One region of the Cedecea sp. NFIX57 genome, then DNA from elsewhere that is predicted to be linked to it. Evidence: predicted binding sites of a transcription regulator. Region 1 holds the regulator's gene; each other region holds the start of a gene.

Evidence for each region. Region 1 encodes CRP, which controls carbon source genes, mostly activating them, when cyclic AMP is high. Its sites were predicted from a motif close to ATGTGANNNNNNTCACAT; they were not measured.
Region 2: the regulator CRP is predicted to act here: its motif matches at 2,060-2,077, upstream of B9Y90_RS01105 (mannitol dehydrogenase family protein).
Region 3: the regulator CRP is predicted to act here: its motif matches at 2,043-2,060, upstream of B9Y90_RS04575 (nucleoside-specific channel-forming protein Tsx).
Region 4: the regulator CRP is predicted to act here: its motif matches at 1,935-1,952, upstream of drpB (cell division protein DrpB).

Annotation. Positions count from the first base shown of each region.
Region 1 covers NZ_FXAS01000003.1:14,111-18,296, forward strand. The annotation lists gene B9Y90_RS02745 (YheU family protein) at 1-68, shown strand, start outside; gene B9Y90_RS02750 (phosphoribulokinase) at 159-1,028, shown strand; gene B9Y90_RS02755 (OsmC family protein) at 1,065-1,469, opposite strand; gene crp (cAMP-activated global transcriptional regulator CRP) at 1,783-2,415, shown strand; gene B9Y90_RS02765 (YccS/YhfK family putative transporter) at 2,478-4,186, shown strand, end outside.
Region 2 covers NZ_FXAS01000001.1:233,334-237,519, reverse strand. The annotation lists gene B9Y90_RS01120 (TonB-dependent receptor domain-containing protein) at 1-919, shown strand, start outside; gene B9Y90_RS01115 (DUF2534 family protein) at 980-1,240, shown strand; gene yeiP (elongation factor P-like protein YeiP) at 1,405-1,977, shown strand; gene B9Y90_RS01105 (mannitol dehydrogenase family protein) at 2,169-3,635, shown strand; gene B9Y90_RS01100 (CobW family GTP-binding protein) at 3,786-4,186, shown strand, end outside.
Region 3 covers NZ_FXAS01000004.1:142,115-146,300, forward strand. The annotation lists gene B9Y90_RS04565 (VOC family protein) at 1-136, shown strand, start outside; gene B9Y90_RS04570 (helix-turn-helix transcriptional regulator) at 196-897, shown strand; gene B9Y90_RS04575 (nucleoside-specific channel-forming protein Tsx) at 940-1,794, opposite strand; gene B9Y90_RS04580 (SadB/YajI family lipoprotein) at 2,476-3,036, opposite strand; gene nrdR (transcriptional regulator NrdR) at 3,190-3,639, shown strand; gene ribD (bifunctional diaminohydroxyphosphoribosylaminopyrimidine deaminase/5-amino-6-(5-phosphoribosylamino)uracil reductase RibD) at 3,645-4,186, shown strand, end outside.
Region 4 covers NZ_FXAS01000005.1:26,343-30,528, forward strand. The annotation lists gene B9Y90_RS05210 (PTS fructose transporter subunit IIC) at 1-567, opposite strand, end outside; gene B9Y90_RS05215 (PTS fructose transporter subunit IIB) at 560-874, opposite strand; gene drpB (cell division protein DrpB) at 1,595-1,867, opposite strand; gene mgtA (magnesium-translocating P-type ATPase) at 3,616-4,186, shown strand, end outside.

The DNA of each region.
Region 1 (4,186 bases):
CCGTGCTGGTTTGGTCTGAACTCCATGAAACGGTGAACATTATGCCGCGCGGGCAGTTTCGCGGCTGACCGCTAACTGGCAGGGTGATCTATACTGGCTGAAAAGTATAACAAGCAGATACAGCTCTCTTTTCCGATCCCTCACGGAGTTTTCACCCTATGTCAGCCAAACACCCGGTTATTGCGGTCACAGGTTCCAGCGGCGCCGGAACGACAACCACCAGCCTCGCTTTTCGCAAAATTTTCCAGCAGCTCAACCTGCGCGCCGCCGAAGTTGAAGGCGACAGTTTCCACCGTTATACCCGTCCGGAAATGGACATGGCTATCCGCAAGGCACGGGATGCCGGCCGCCATATTAGTTACTTTGGGCCAGAAGCCAACGATTTCGGGCTATTGGAACAAACCTTTATCGAGTACGGCCAGACCGGCAAAGGGCAATCGCGTAAATACCTGCATACCTACGATGAAGCCGTGCCGTGGAATCAGGTACCGGGAACGTTTACCCCCTGGCAGCCGCTCCCGGAGCCCACTGACGTCCTGTTTTATGAAGGTCTTCACGGCGGCGTGGTCACCCCTCAGCATAACGTCGCCGACTGCGTCGATTTATTGGTAGGCGTGGTGCCCATCGTTAACCTGGAATGGATCCAGAAACTGGTGCGCGACACCAGCGAGCGTGGGCATTCGCGGGAAGCGGTGATGGATTCCGTTGTGCGCTCCATGGATGATTACATCAACTTCATTACCCCACAATTCTCACGTACCCATATCAACTTCCAGCGCGTTCCGACGGTGGATACTTCTAACCCGTTTGCCGCCCGGGCCATTCCGTCGCTGGACGAAAGCTTCGTGGTCATTCACTTCCGCGGGCTGGACGACATCGACTTCCCTTATTTGCTGGCGATGTTGCAGGGGTCGTTTATCTCCCACATTAATACATTGGTGGTGCCGGGAGGGAAAATGGGGCTGGCGATGGAGCTGATCATGGCCCCGTTGGTGCAGAGGCTGGCGGAAGGCAGGAAAATTGCCTGATGGCGTAAGGGCGGTTTGTACACCGCCCTTTTCTACTTATGCTTCAATAAGTTCGTAGCTGTGGCTAATCTCTGCGGCTTTCTCCAGCATCAACGTCACCGAGCAATATTTCTCTGCAGTCAGCTCAACGGCGCGGGCAACCGCACTTTCTTTCAGCTCTTTACCACTCACAACAAAATGCAGATGGATGTGGGTAAACAGGCGTGGCGCTTCTTCACGACGTTCGGAAGTCAGTTTCACCTCACAATCCGTCACCTCATGACGGCCTTTTTGCAGAATCGACACCACGTCAATTGAGCTACAACCACCCGCGGCCATCAGCAGCATTTCCATCGGACTTGGCGCTTTATCCCCGGAGTTGCCGTCCATCAGAATTTGGTGGCCAGAAGCGGATTCACCGAGGAAAGTCATGCCTTCCACCCATTTAACTCTTGCCTGCATTTTACTTACTCCCGTTGAGAAAATATTCTTTCAGATTACGCGTCTACGTGAAAACTGGCAACGTAAGGCGATCCAGGTCATGCTGAAACGAGACAATACAAGACACTTACCAAAAGCTATGCTAAAACAATCCGGATGCTGCTGCGATACAGAGACGTTTATGCCGTAAGCAGAGGAAACGACTAATTACAGGCCGCAGGGTTAACCTGCCCGCCAGCTCCCAGGGCTTGGGAAAATTTCACGATTGCAACGCCAGACAAGAGGTTTCACGTCTTGTCTTTGGTAGCCAGTTTATAACAGAGGATAACCGCGCATGGTGCTTGGCAAACCGCAAACAGACCCGACTCTCGAATGGTTCTTGTCTCATTGCCACATTCATAAGTATCCGTCGAAGAGCACGCTGATTCACCAGGGTGAAAAGGCGGAGACGCTGTACTACATCGTCAAAGGCTCCGTAGCTGTTCTGATTAAAGATGAAGAAGGCAAGGAGATGATCCTTTCTTATCTGAATCAGGGTGATTTCATTGGTGAATTAGGTTTATTCGAAGAAGGTCAGGAGCGTAGCGCCTGGGTTCGTGCCAAGACCGCCTGTGAAGTAGCTGAAATTTCCTATAAAAAATTCCGTCAGCTGATTCAGGTCAACCCGGACATCCTGATGCGCCTTTCTTCCCAGATGGCACGCCGCCTGCAGGTCACCTCTGAGAAAGTCGGCAACCTCGCGTTCCTCGACGTGACCGGCCGTATCGCTCAGACGTTGCTTAACCTGGCTAAACAGCCGGATGCCATGACCCACCCGGACGGGATGCAAATCAAAATCACCCGCCAGGAAATCGGTCAGATCGTGGGCTGCTCCCGCGAAACCGTTGGCCGTATTCTGAAAATGCTGGAAGATCAGAACCTCATTTCCGCCCACGGTAAAACGATTGTCGTTTACGGCACACGTTAATTAGCCCTTATAAAGGCGTGTGGCTTCGGTAACACGCCTTTTTTGTCTCTACAATTCAGGCTATGTGGAAGAGATTAATTTACCACCCGGAAGTTAACTACGCGCTGAGGCAAACGCTGGTGCTGTGTCTTCCCGTGGCTATCGGCCTACTGCTTGGCAGCCTGCAAAACGGCCTGCTCTTCTCGTTAGTTCCCGCCTGCTGCAACATTGCCGGGCTGGACACACCGCACAAACGCTTCTTCAAACGTTTGATTATCGGCGGCAGCCTGTTCGCCCTCAGCAGCCTTATCCTGCAGCTTCTGCTGCTTTATACCCACATCCCGCTGCCGGCGATATTGATCGTCATGGCTCTGCTGCTCGGCGTCACGGCGGAAATCAGCTCACTTCACGCACGCCTGCTGCCCGCGTCGCTGATCGCCGCTATTTTTACGCTCAGCATGGCCGGGAATATGCCGATCTGGAAACCCATGGTGCTCTATATCTTCGGCACCATCTGGTACGGCGCCTTCAACTGGTTTTGGTTCCGGCTATGGCGTGAACAGCCGCTCAGAGAGTCGCTCAGCCTGTTGTATCGCCAGCTTGCAGATTACTGCGAAGCAAAATACAGCCTGCTAACCCAGCACACCGATCCGGAAAAGGCGCTGCCGCCGCTGCTTGCCCGCCAGCAAAAAGCCGTCGACCTGATAACCACCTGTTATCAGCAGTTGCATATGCTGTCCGCCAACCAGCAAAACGGCTACAAGCGCCTGTTACGTGCTTTCCAGGTCGCGCTGGATTTGCAGGAGCACATTTCGGTTAGCCTGCATCAGCCGGAAGAGGTTCAGAAGCTGGTCGAGCAGAGCCATGCGGAAGCCGTGATCCGCTGGAATGCCCAAACCATCGCCGCGCGCCTGCGCGTGCTGGCAGACGATATTCTTTATCACCGCTACCCAACGCGTTTTACCATGGACAAGCAAATCGACGCGCTGGAAAAAATCGCCCGCCAGAACCCGGACAATCCTGTGGGGCAGTTCTGCCATTACCACTTCAGCCGCATTGCCCGGGTACTGAAAACCCAGCGGCCGCTGTACGTGAGGGATTTAATGGAGGACAGGGAACGCCGTTTACCGTTTTTCCCGGCCCTGAAAAGCTATCTCTCGTTCAAATCCTCCGCTTTGCGCAGCTCCGCACGTTTAGGCGTGATGCTGACCATTGCCAGCCTGCTGGGCTCCTTCTTACACTTGCCAAAGCCGTATTGGATCCTGATGACGGTGATGTTCGTGACGCAAAACGGCTATGGTGCAACGCGGGTGCGCATCGTTCACAGGGCGGCAGGCACCATGGCAGGGCTGTGTATAGCGGGTATCACCCTGCACTTCCACGTCCCGGACAGCTACACCCTGCTGGCGATGTTAATGATTACGCTGGTGAGCTACCTGTTTATCCGCAAAAGCTACGGCTGGGCCACCATCGGTTTCACCGTCACGGCGGTATATACCCTGCAGCTCATCACCCTCAGCGCCGAGAGTTACATCATTCCCCGGCTCATAGACACCCTGCTCGGCTGCCTGATTGCCTTTGGCGGCATGATCTGGCTCTGGCCACAGTGGCAAACCGGCCTGCTGCGCCAGAACGCCCACGACGCATTGGAGGCGGATCAGGACGCTATTCGGCTGATATTAAGCAACGATCCGGAGCCCACCCCGCTGGCCTGGCAGCGTATGCGGGTCAACCAGGCGCACAACGCGCTGTTCAACTCGCTCAATCAGGCGATGCAAGAGCCAGGATTTAA
Region 2 (4,186 bases), on a different contig from region 1:
TGCCCGTTTCCAGGACGCAGGTCTCTTTAGCGAACTGACCTGGAACGCCACCGACAACAACAAAGTTATCGGCGGCGCGCGCCTCGATCGGACTCGCGTCAATAATGATACGGACGTTGGCGCCAGCGTGCGCAGCAAAACGCTACCGGCAGGTTTTGTGCGCTACGAACAAACGCTGAGTGGTGTTCCCGTCATGCTGTACGCTGGCGTGGGCTACACTGAGCGCTTCCCGGATTACTGGGAACTGTTTTCCCCCACCTACGGGCCGGACGGCACTAAAAATGTCTTCGATAAGCTGAAAACAGAAAAAACGACGCAGTTGGATATTGGTGCCCAGTACAGCGGTGAACGCCTGAATAGTTGGGTTTCCGCGTACCTTGGCCGGGTGAATGATTTTATTCTCTTCCGCTATGACCCCAATAACGCCCGCGTCAGTCAGGCAGATAACGTTGACGCCACCATTATGGGGGGCGAAATGGGCATGAGCTACGCGCTGACCGAATCCTGGAAAGCAGACGCAAGCCTGGCGTATGCCTGGGGGCAAAACACCAGCGACCATCAGCCGCTGCCGCAAATAGCCCCGCTGGAAACCCGCTTCGGCCTGACGTGGGAGCGAGGGGACTGGAGCAGCACTGGCCTGCTGCGGCTGGTCAGCAGCCAGCATCGCGTGGCGCTGAATGAGGGTAACGTGGTCGGGAAAGATTTCGACAAAAGCAGCGGCTTTGCGATTTTTTCCGCCAACGCCGCTTACCGTCTCAGCAAAGCCATCAGGCTCAGCGCAGGCGTCGATAACCTGTTGAACAAAACCTACAGCGAACACCTGAACCTGGCGGGCAACAGCAGCTTTGGCTATTCGTCCAATACCCCGGTCAATGAACCAGGCCGGACGGTCTGGGGCAAAGTGAACGTCACGTTTTAATTACCTGGCCCCGATTGTCGGGGCCATTACGCTTAATCATTCCCCAGCCAGGAGGCTGATATGCTTGCAAAACTTCGTACCCCAGAAGGTAAAAAGTTCCTTATCGCGGTTGCCATCGTCTTTACTATTGTCGTGTCGCTTATTTCAAAGGTGACCTTTGAAGGCGTGGAAGAGCAGTACAACTGGCCAATGGAACAGTGGACGCTGGACATGTTTATCATGCAGGGCGCGTGGGTCACTATCTACACGATTATGTTCACTATTTTGTGTTCGCTGCCGTTTGCTTTCTATTTCTTAGCGCCTAAGGATGGCCGCGGCTAGGGCGTTTTCCGCGTCTGGCGTGTCGGCAAAGCAGGATGTTGCCGACACGCTTGCCTTAAACCCCTTACTTTTGTGCTTCTTTATCAAATCCGCTTGCCTGAAACGCGCCTCACGAGTACTTTGACGCAATATTTTCGCATCTCAATTTTTGACAGGAAACACCGATGGCAAGAGCTAACGAAATCAAAAAAGGCATGGTTCTCAATTACAACGGCAAACTGCTGATTGTTAAAGATATTGATATCCAGGCTCCCAGCGCACGCGGCGCAGCAACCCTGTATAAGATGCGTTTCTCCGATGTTCGCACCGGGCAAAAAGTGGAAGAACGCTTCAAAGGCGATGATATCGTTGACACCATCACCCTGACACGTCGCTTCGTTGACTTCTCCTACATCGACGGCAACGAATACGTATTCATGGATAAAGAGGATTACACTCCGTACATCTTCACCAAAGACCAGATCGAAGAAGAGCTGCAGTTCATTCCAGAAGGCGGTATGCCGGATATGCAGGTGCTGACCTGGGACGGCCAGCTGCTGGCGCTGGAGCTGCCGCAAACCGTGGATCTGGAAATCATCGAAACGGCTCCGGGCATCAAAGGCGCTTCCGCCAGCTCCCGTACCAAGCCAGCAACGCTGTCCACCGGCCTGGTGATTCAGGTGCCGGAATACATGGTTGCCGGGGAAAAAATCCGCATTCATATTGCAGAAAAACGCTCTATGGGCCGCGCCGACTGATGATAAATGACGCTCCTTCGGGAGCGTTTTTTTTAATCTCACGATCAAGGTTATTATACCAATTTCATCCATCCGCTCTATTATCAGACCTACATCACACAAAAGCGATTAACTAAACAGACCAATTTTATTTCCTGTCATACAGCTTTACACTGCATAGATTCCCACCTCCCTACACAGGATGCGACTCTATGGATACCCTTGCCACTGCTTCACTTCCGGATACCGTTCAACGGCCAAACTACGACCGCCGCGCGCTTAAAACGCGTATCGTGCATTTTGGGTTTGGTGCTTTCCACCGTGCACATCAGGCCCTGCTCACCGACCGAGTGCTCAACAAGCTGGGCGGCGACTGGGGGATCTGTGAGATCAGCCTGTTTAACGGCGATAAGCTGATGCAAGATCTTCGGCAACAGGATCATCTTTTCACGGTGCTGGAGAAAGGGGCGGCGGGAAACCAGGCGCGGGTTATCGGCGCCGTGAAAGAATGCCTGAATGCGAAGCTGGATGGTATGGCAGCCATCATAGAGAAGTTTTGTGAACCGCAGGTCGCCATTGTTTCCCTGACCGTGACCGAAAAAGGCTACTGCATCGATCCCGCCAGCGGAAAGCTGGATACCACCAATGAGCGGATTATTCACGATCTGGCGTCGCCCCAGGCTCCGCATTCCGTACCAGGAATACTTGTAGAGGCACTAAGCCGCCGCCGCGAGCGTGGATTAAACCCGTTTACGGTCTTATCCTGCGATAACATTCCTGATAACGGGCACCTGGTTCGCCAGGCCGTGCTGGGTATGGCCGCGAGTCGAAGCGCCGGGCTGGCAGAATGGATTGCCAAAGAAGTCACCTTCCCCAGCACCATGGTTGACCGCATTGTTCCGGCAGCCACTGAGGAATCGCTGCAGGAAATTGCGGAAATACTGGGCGTACAAGACCCCTGTGCCATTGCCGCCGAGCCGTTTATTCAGTGGGTCGTCGAAGATAATTTTGTAGCCGGTCGCCCGGAGTGGGAAGCCGTCGGGGTGGAAATGGTTGCCGATGTGGTGCCCTACGAGCAGATGAAGCTGCGGATGCTCAACGGCAGCCACTCGTTTCTGGCTTATCTCGGCTACCTTGCCGGTTACCCGCATATTAATGATTGCATGGCCGACGAACATTTTGCCCTTGCTGCAAAGCACCTGATGCTGCAGGAGCAGGCACTGACGCTGAATATTAAGGGCGTCGATTTGAACCAGTATGCCGCCAGCCTCCTCGAGCGGTTTGCAAATCCTGCCCTGAAGCATCGCACCTGGCAAATTGCCATGGACGGCAGCCAGAAGCTTCCCCAGCGCTGGCTGGAAAGCGTTCGCTGGCATCTGGCAAACGGCAGCCACTGGCCATGCCTGGCGCTCGGGATCGCCGGCTGGATGCGCTACGTTAGCGGCCTCGACGAACAGGGCCATGCGATTGACGTTCGCGATCCGCTTCAGGGCAAAATTCAGATGTTGGTGAGCGACAGCAGCGAAAACGAACGCGTCAGCGCCCTCCTCAGCCTGAGCGAAATTTTTGGTGATGACCTGCCCAAAAACGAAAAATTTGTCGAAAACGTTCAGCAAGCCTGGCAGCAACTCATTCGCCTGGGCGCGCGCGGCGCGGTCGAAAACTTGCGCTTAAGTTAACAATCAATGCGCTTAACGTGGTCTTACGGTGCGGTAAGCCGCGTTAAGGCTTCTCTTTTCTCCGGGTTGTCGTCAGGATAGTCAGCGTAAATGATGAATAATCACTGATAGATTGACGTGGTTTACAGGCAGTAAACCCCCGGAGTCACCGTGACAAAAACGAATTTAATTACCGGCTTCCTGGGCAGCGGTAAAACCACCACCATTTTACATTTGCTGGCCAACAAGCCCGTCGATGAAAAATGGGCGGTGCTGGTCAATGAATTTGGTGAAGTGGGCATTGATGGCGCCCTGCTGGCTGACAGCGGTGCGCTGCTGAAAGAGATCCCTGGCGGCTGTATGTGCTGCGTTAACGGCCTGCCGATGCAGGTCGGCCTTAATACCCTGCTGCGCCAGGGCAAGCCAGACCGCCTGCTAATTGAACCCACCGGCCTTGGTCACCCGAAACAAATCCTGGATATGCTTACCGCTGACGTATATCAGCCGTGGATTGACCTGCGGGCCACGCTTTGCCTGCTCGACCCACGCCAGCTTCTGGATGAAAAAGCCCT
Region 3 (4,186 bases), on a different contig from region 1:
TAAAGCATTACAGCAGGTAGAAGTGGCGGGTGGCCGTCTGGATTTTGGTCCGCAGGTGTTGCCCTATGATATCGGCACGATTGCGTTAATGATCGACAGCGAGGGCAATCGCGTCGGGTTGCATCAGCCGGTTTAAGTCTTAATACTGACGCTAAAGCCTGCCGCCCGGGCAGGCCTTATTTTCCCGGAACAACCATGAGCCGAAGAGCCGATCGATTATTTCAGATAGTGCAAATCCTTCGCGGCAGGCGCCTGACGACGGCTGCACAGCTTGCCGCAAGGCTGGAAGTTTCAGAGCGAACTATCTACCGCGACATTCAGGATCTCTCCCTCTCCGGCGTGCCGATAGAAGGGGAGGCGGGCTGTGGCTATCGCCTGCTGGCAGGGTACGATCTTCCTCCGCTGATGCTGACGACCGGAGAGGTTGAGGCGGTGATTGCGGCGCTAAGAATGGTGCAAACCTGGAGCGGAGAATCGCTGGCCAAATCTGCCGAGTCCGTGCATGAAAAACTCCTCGCTGTGCTCACCCCGGAAAAGCGTCGGGTTGCCGAACGCAGCCGCATTATCTCGCCAAATTTTAACAAGTTTCCGCAGGTGAAAGCCCGGTTCGATCTGTTTCATTCCGCCATCGACAAATGCCAGGTTGTTCATCTCCTGTATGAGGATGAAAAAGGGGAGTTGACGGAGCGGGATATTCATCCGTTAGGGCTGTCATTTTGGGGGGAGGTCTGGCTGCTGGTGGCCTGGTGCGAGGCACGGAATGATTATCGTAGCTTCAGGCTGGATCGCTGTCGGGATATTCATTTAACCGGACGGGTGTTTCAGGAGCGCCACGATCGTTCTCTGCAGGCTTTTATTGCCCTTCAGAAGGCCAAAGGCTATTTGCCTGAGAAATAAAAAAACCGGCCAGTTGGCCGGTTTTTTTACAAGGGATGACGATTAGAAGTTGTAACCGACAACCACATAATAGCCGAAGCCAGTAGACTTCACGCGCTCGTTCATGAAGAACGGCTGATCGCCATCTTTCCACTGGCCGCCGTTATGGAAGTAACGAGCCACGAAGGAATAGTGCAGATGATCGTAGTTCAGCGACAGGATGTGGCTGGACGCAACGGAGTTATTGGTACGGTACTGATCGTTGCCCAGGTCAGAGTCCCAGTCTACGTTGGTGAAACCGATATAGCTCAGTTTACCACCCCACAGGGAGGTGATCGGCACGAAGTATTTAACCTTGAAGCGGTAGCCATCCCACTCGTTTTCGTTAGAGGCACCGTAGTTCTGCCACTGGTACTTGGCATACACGTTCATCGACAGGCTCATTGGCAGGCCGGTGTCGATATCGGTACCCAGACCCATGTACCAGGTGCTCTGGCGATTAGCCTGGTTACGACCCATGTCGTAAATGTAGTTGTTCGCGAAGTACCACTCTTTGAACGGACCAAAGCTCAGGTCGGTCCCGGTCAGCTTATCGATGGAGAAGCGAGGTTCGATTTCCATAAACAGTGGGGAACCGTGGTTCCAGATCCCTTTCGCCTGGGTGTTACCGCCGAAGAAGACTGGCGCATCCACGTAGCCGTAGAAATCGAACCAGTCTTTTTTGGCGAATGCTTCATATTCCAGGTAGGTATCGTTGCGCAGCTGTGGCCCGAAACGGGTGTGATAGCTGCCGACAACGTTAACGCTCTGGTGCCACCAGTCGGAGAGGTATTCGCTGTTTTTTGCTTCTTCTGCGCTGGCAGAGAAAGAGCTGGAAAGCGCCAGAACGGTGCCGGCTGCCAGAATAATTTTTTTCATATTTTTAGCCACTGTTTACGTAATTTTGGTGCGATGCGGATGTGAGATGTCATCCCTGGCCGCCGGTCTCAGGGGAAGGACCTTTGCAGCGCGACTATTATAGAAATCCCTGCTCACAAAAATATGTTCTATTTCACATTCTTCTCATATGCGTAATCGATTGCGTTCACGTTTGCGCACATTAAAAACGGCGTGATTGTACCTGCTTCGTCAAATTACGCAAACGTATGCCGGGTTGTTACATCTAAATGTGATATGGATCACCCTAAGGACGAAGTGATAATAGTGGGGCTGCTTCACATATTGTGCGGGGCGTGTGAAAGAGTGTGACAAGCTCTCTTGTCGAAAAATGTCTCTTAGTCATCTTTTTGTTTCATCGCTTCCGGGAGAACGGGGTGACTTCGACCCTCACCCCGGCCCTCTCCCAGAGGGAGAGGGGGAAAACCGCCGAAGATTGATTTCCTCTCCCAGAGGAAGAGGGGGGAAAACCGACGATGATCTCTTCCCTCTCCCAGAGAGGTTGAGGGAAAACCAGCGGCGGGGGATTTTTATTCCCTCTCCCAGAGGGGGAAAACCAGCGATGGGGGATTTTTTTCCCCTCTCCCTTTTAGGGAGAGGGCCAGGGTGAGGGTAAGAAGCGAATCTGTGGTTGAAGCGAGCGTTGGGCAAGGAGCGAAAAACTTATTGCGCGGCCATTGGCTGTGCGGCAGAAACTGGCTGAATATCGTGTACGCGCACAAACCCTAATTGATCGGGCGTGATACCGGACAGGCGAAGCGGAATCGACACGTCACTCGGGGCGAGGATGCTGGCCGGAGCGTCTATAGATTGTGTTTGCACGTTAACTTCCTGGAAGTTGTCCGTGGTCCCCTGGATCTGCCCCCATTCCACTTTGCCGCTGAAGGCCGGCAGCGGATCGTTCGATTCCCCCTGAATCAGCAACGTGGCGCGGGTGCCGTTGGCTTCAGCCGCAACGTTAGTCAGCGACATTTTCAGGTTACCAATCTGGCTGTTAAGGCGTGCAGCCGTGTTTGAACCCGGCAGAAGATAAACGCCGCTGGTCGACTTCGCGTTCAGAGCATTCTGCTGGGTCAGCTTCACCGTTTGCTGGCTAAGTTTGGTCATTTCCTGATTTAAGGAACCAATTTGACTGCGCATCTGACGTACTTCAGTTTGCTGGGCGCAAGCGGTCAGGCTCATCAGACTTGAAACCAGGATAATTCTTAAGTAAGTCTTTGTCATGGTTGGCTTTTCCTTGTTAAGGTTCGCTGATTTAAGCGTAGTTCTTCGCGTTTGAAAAGTCATATTTGACGTCGCAGCGTCGGCGCTGTCTTTGTACTCCCGCAACTTCGCGGTAAACTATTGTTCATCTTTATAATCCCAGCAGGAAACGCTATGCATTGCCCATTCTGTTTCGCCGTGGACACCAAAGTTATTGACTCTCGCCTGGTGGGTGAAGGTTCCTCCGTACGCCGTCGGCGCCAGTGCCTGGTTTGTCACGAACGCTTCACGACTTTCGAGGTTGCGGAGCTGGTGATGCCGAGAGTGGTGAAGAGCAATGAGGTGCGCGAGCCGTTTAACGAAGACAAACTGCGCAGCGGCATCCTGAAAGCGCTGGAAAAACGTCCGGTCAATTCTGACGACGTGGAAATGGCTATCAGCCATATTAAGTCGCACCTTCGAGCAACCGGCGAACGCGAAATCCCGAGTAAACTCATCGGTAACCTGGTGATGGAGCAGCTCAAGAAGCTGGATAAAGTCGCCTATATTCGCTTTGCTTCGGTCTACCGTAGCTTTGAAGATATCAAAGAATTTGGTGAAGAAATCGCCCGTTTACAGGATTAATGCCGATGTCTCTTGATGAACAGTTTATGGCTCGAGCGCTTGAGCTGGCTAAACGCGGGCGTTTTACCACCGCACCGAACCCGAATGTCGGCTGCGTGATAGTTAAAGACGGCAAGATTGTGGGGGAAGGGTTCCACTTTCGCGCCGGGGAACCTCATGCGGAAGTTCACGCTTTGCGTATGGCTGGCGAGCAGGCCCGGGGGGCCACGGCTTACGTCACGCTTGAACCCTGCAGCCACCATGGCCGCACGCCACCGTGCTGTGATGCCTTGATTGCCGCGGGCGTGTCTCGCGTGGTAGCGGCCATGCAGGATCCTAATCCGCAGGTTGCCGGCCGAGGCCTTTACCGTTTACAGCAGGCGGGCATTGAAGTTAGCCACGGCCTGATGATGAACGAAGCCGAAGCGCTGAACCGCGGGTTCCTTAAGCGTATGCGCACGGGGTTCCCATTCATCCAGCTTAAACTCGGCGCTTCGCTGGACGGCCGTACCGCGATGGCAAGCGGAGAAAGTAAATGGATTACCTCTCCCCAGGCGCGTCGCGACGT
Region 4 (4,186 bases), on a different contig from region 1:
GGACATCGCCAGCAGCCAGCTTTCCATCCCGTGATTCAGCGCCGCCAGCGGGCCGCCGATAATAAACGCCATCACTATGCAGGTCAGCAGCGTGCCGCCAACGGGCAGGATAAAAATAGGGCCAGCCGAGGCCAGCGCAGCAGGCAGTTTGATCCAGGTTGCCAGCGCCCGCACGATATAACCCGCGACAAAACCGGCGGCGAGCGCCCCAAGAAACCCGGTTCCCAGACTGCTGGCCAATAGTCCCCCCACCATCCCCGGCGCCAGGCCTGGCTTATTGGCGATAGCAAAGCTGATATACCCGGCGACCACCGGCAGCATCAGCGACAGCGCCAGGCCGCCAAATCCGTCGAATTTATGCAGCATCTGCACAATGATGCTCGCCGCCTGGGCATGGCTGGCATCCCAGATATTATCAATGCCGTAGAGCGAAGCGCCGATGCGCGCAATGCCCATGATCACCGCCCCGGCGATGACAAACGGCAGCATCCACGACACCCCGGTCATAATGGCATTTTTGACTTCTTTGCCGGTCGACATCCCCGCCTCTGCCCTGAATTTAGCCATTTGCTATCTCCGCCTCTATCGCCTCAAATACGGCCTCGCCAAACTTGATAGGATCGGCCACGCTGCACTCTAGTTTCATCATGCCGTCAAAACGTTCTTTGCCGGTAATCGCCACATCAGCGGCGAGAATAACCGCGTCGGCCCGTGCAAGATCGTCAGCGGTAATTTCGTTTTCAACGCCCATGCTGCCCTGAGTTTCGACTTTCACCTCATGACCGCGCTGTTGGCCAACCAGGGCCAGCGCTTCCGCAGCCATGTAGGTATGGGCGACGCCCGTAGGGCAAGCGGCAACACAAACGATATACATAACAACTCCTTATCTGGCTGAAGAATGGCAATAAAAAAAGCACAATGGCTGAAAAGCGCATTGTGCTTTGGGGACGAACAACGGCCAGCATCGCGGCGTCTCCGGCATCACCACCGGCGTGAAGACACATCATCAGCTGATGCAGGCTGGAAATACGGCACAAGAACGAGAGTTCATAGCGTTTGCGAACGGCCAGGCGGTGCGGGCGTGCAACGCTTTGCCCTCTTTTTAATGACGGAGAATGTGAATAGCGAAGCGAATGATATAGAGTCTCTGCGCTGCACCATAGCCGGGACCAGTTCACGACACAGGCGTTATCGAGAGAATCAAAATAAACGGCGTCGTCTTTTTCCAGTTCACTCACGCTATTAAACCAGCAGCTATTATTCAGCCAAACGCGCGCCTTGTTGCCAAGCATCAGCAACATAAAGCGAAAAAGCGTTATGACCCGAACAATATAAACGCGCATAGTTTCCCCCATTAACCTTCCCGCAGTGTAGACAGTTCGAAAAATAACAAACGTGACTTTACGCACAGTTATATAAATACGAAAAACCCTCTTTTTATAATGGATAAATGACATTGAAATACACACGAAAAATTAAATGATGTCAGGGAAGAGAATGAAATAAATAGGCTGAGGCCAACGAAGAGTTTCAAAGCGGGAAGGTATACATCCTGAGCCACGCAAATGCAGGTGGCTCATCGGGCAATCTGGTTTCAACGCATTCGATTTTCCCTGGTGCGAACGGGATAAACACGCGGCCTTGTATACCACGCTATCCAGCCCAGTACCGCCGCCACGGAACCAAGCACCAGCAACCCCATCAGCGCGCCGAGAAGTTTGCCGCTGAAGGTGCCTAAATCGCCGCTGGTTACCCCGCTGACGACCCAAAAATAACGCACCATCGCCCAAACGATGTACAAACAAAAAGCATAGAACAGCCACAGCGCAATTTTGCCGCCGGGGCTGCGAGTTGGTTTCGCATCCATAACGTTCGACCTAACTTTTCAACTGAAACAAAAACGGGTTGTCGACGGCAGTTCCCCTGCCGCCTGAATGTGATTTTTATCACACTAACGGATTAGACGAACCGCTATAAGCGTTAAATTTTGTTTCAAATCAAAGTCTGCTTGGCATAAATCGGCTTTGCCAGTGGGGTTTGATTTAGCTTAAGGAAAATTCTTAATCGCGGTGAGGCCTCTAGAGAGATATCCGCACTCATGCGGGCTGGCGAATATTCCGTTCACTTCTAGTCTTGTTTCATATACAGCCACCGCACCGGTGAACGTCTTAGGGGAGTCACCGTCACTCCCCTAAGAACCCGGACTCCCGGCGAAATAAATCGACCGCTGAAGCGGCAGACCTCCGTTTTATCTCCCAGTCCTGGGTCGGCTGAGATGCGTTCCCGACGCTCTCAGCCTCCGGCCGTTCCCGACGGCCGGACCCTGGCCAGTCGGAGAGAAAACGGAGGCGATTTAAGCCGGAACCTTGCCTCGCTTCAATTCCGCAGCTACTCGGAACGTTAACGTTGCTTCAAGTCCTACAGTCACGCCCTTGTTCCCGGCTCTCATCGCCCCCGGTTATGACCCAAACAGGCGGGGTTGAGCTGTCGGGAACAGCGAAAGAGAGCGATCGTCGGGAACGAATCGCGAACGACCCCGAATGTTTGGGTGATAGCCGGTGGGTTTACCGCTTCAGCGGCGATGAGCTCGCCGGGCGCCGGGGTTTGTCAGGGGGCATGGCGTAATGCCACCTGACACGTTCACTGTAATGGTGTCAGCATATGAGAAAGAACTAAAAGTGAACGGAATTTCATTGTGCTAACATGACAATACGCTCCCTCGAAATCACCATAAAAAATACCCTTTATTCCCCTCCCTCAATATTTCCTCTCTGAAATATAAACGAACGAATTTAATTTCCATTAGCGGGTTGACAATAGTACTGCCCATGGGTAGATTTCACGGGCCGAAGTTGCGGCCTTTCCTAACCTGACATAAGAGACTAATGGATACTGAATTTAGTAGCTGCCCGAACATGGCCTTAATGGCGGTTCGGGAAAGTAAACATGAAATCGATTGTGATCACTTCTTCGTTTTGGTGTGTCTCGCCGGAGCCTGATGCTCTCGTGTTGTCCCACCTCGACCAGGGTTTTCACGGTCCCGAGGTGTGTTATGAACTTCAAATCTACCCTTTTTCCTGGTGTCAAAACAGTGACATCAACGCTGCGTGTCCGGCCGCCTCGCGATCGGGTGTTGTCCGCACGTAAAAAACAGTCAAACTCAATTTTCTCTTCGAAAATCAGTGAGTTGAATCAACGCATTACCAACTGGCGAGTCAGTCCTGTCACCGGCCAGCTGGAGCGTCGTTGCAGCTTCTCTGATGGCGAAGACCCACAAAGTCGACCCTTCGTAGCCTGATTCAGCCGTTACGCTGTCGGGTGCGTCTGCGCGCTATGCCGCAGTCCGCTTCCGTGCGCCACGCTGAGTTACGTCACTGTTGGTACCTGTTTATTCGCTGATGCTTTCTGGCATATTTTTCAGCAGGAATAAACACGTCCCAAGAAAAGAAAATATAAATTTCTCACCTGTTTATTTTTAATAAATAAATAGCGAGAAACCCTGTGCGAAATTAATTTAAAACCGATCGTTCATACGACATCGGGCTATTTTCGGCCGCCCTTAATCTGGCGTTTACCCTAAAGAGTCTGCTGCCGTCCGGCGACAGGAGCACCACCATGACTGTACAAACCAAGAACCGTAATAAAAAAAGCACGCTGTCTATGCGTGCCGCCCAGGAAGCCAAAAACGGCATCGCAGAAACCCTGGTCAACCTGAACACCACCCGGGAAGGGCTGCAGGAAGCCCACGCCAGCGCCCGGCTGGAGCGGGATGGCCTGAACGAAGTTGCCCATGACAAGCCGCCTCACGCGCTGGTTCAGCTGCTGATGGCATTTAATAACCCGTTTATCTACGTGCTCGGTATTCTCGCCGGGATCAGCTTCTTTACCGATTACTGGCTGCCCACCAGCCACGGCGAAGACGGCGACCTGACGACGGTGATTATCATCGGCACCATGGTGGCGCTCAGCGGCCTGGTGCGTTTCTGGCAGGAACACCGCTCGGCGAAATCTGCCGAGGCGCTAAAAGCAATGGTTCGCACCACTGCCACGGTTGTGCGTCGTGAACACGCGGGGCAAAAAGGAACCCCGCGTGAAATCCCGATGCGCGAGCTGGTCGTGGGCGACATCGTGCAGCTCTATGCGGGGGATATGATCCCGGCAGACGTGCGCCTGATTGAGTCCCGCG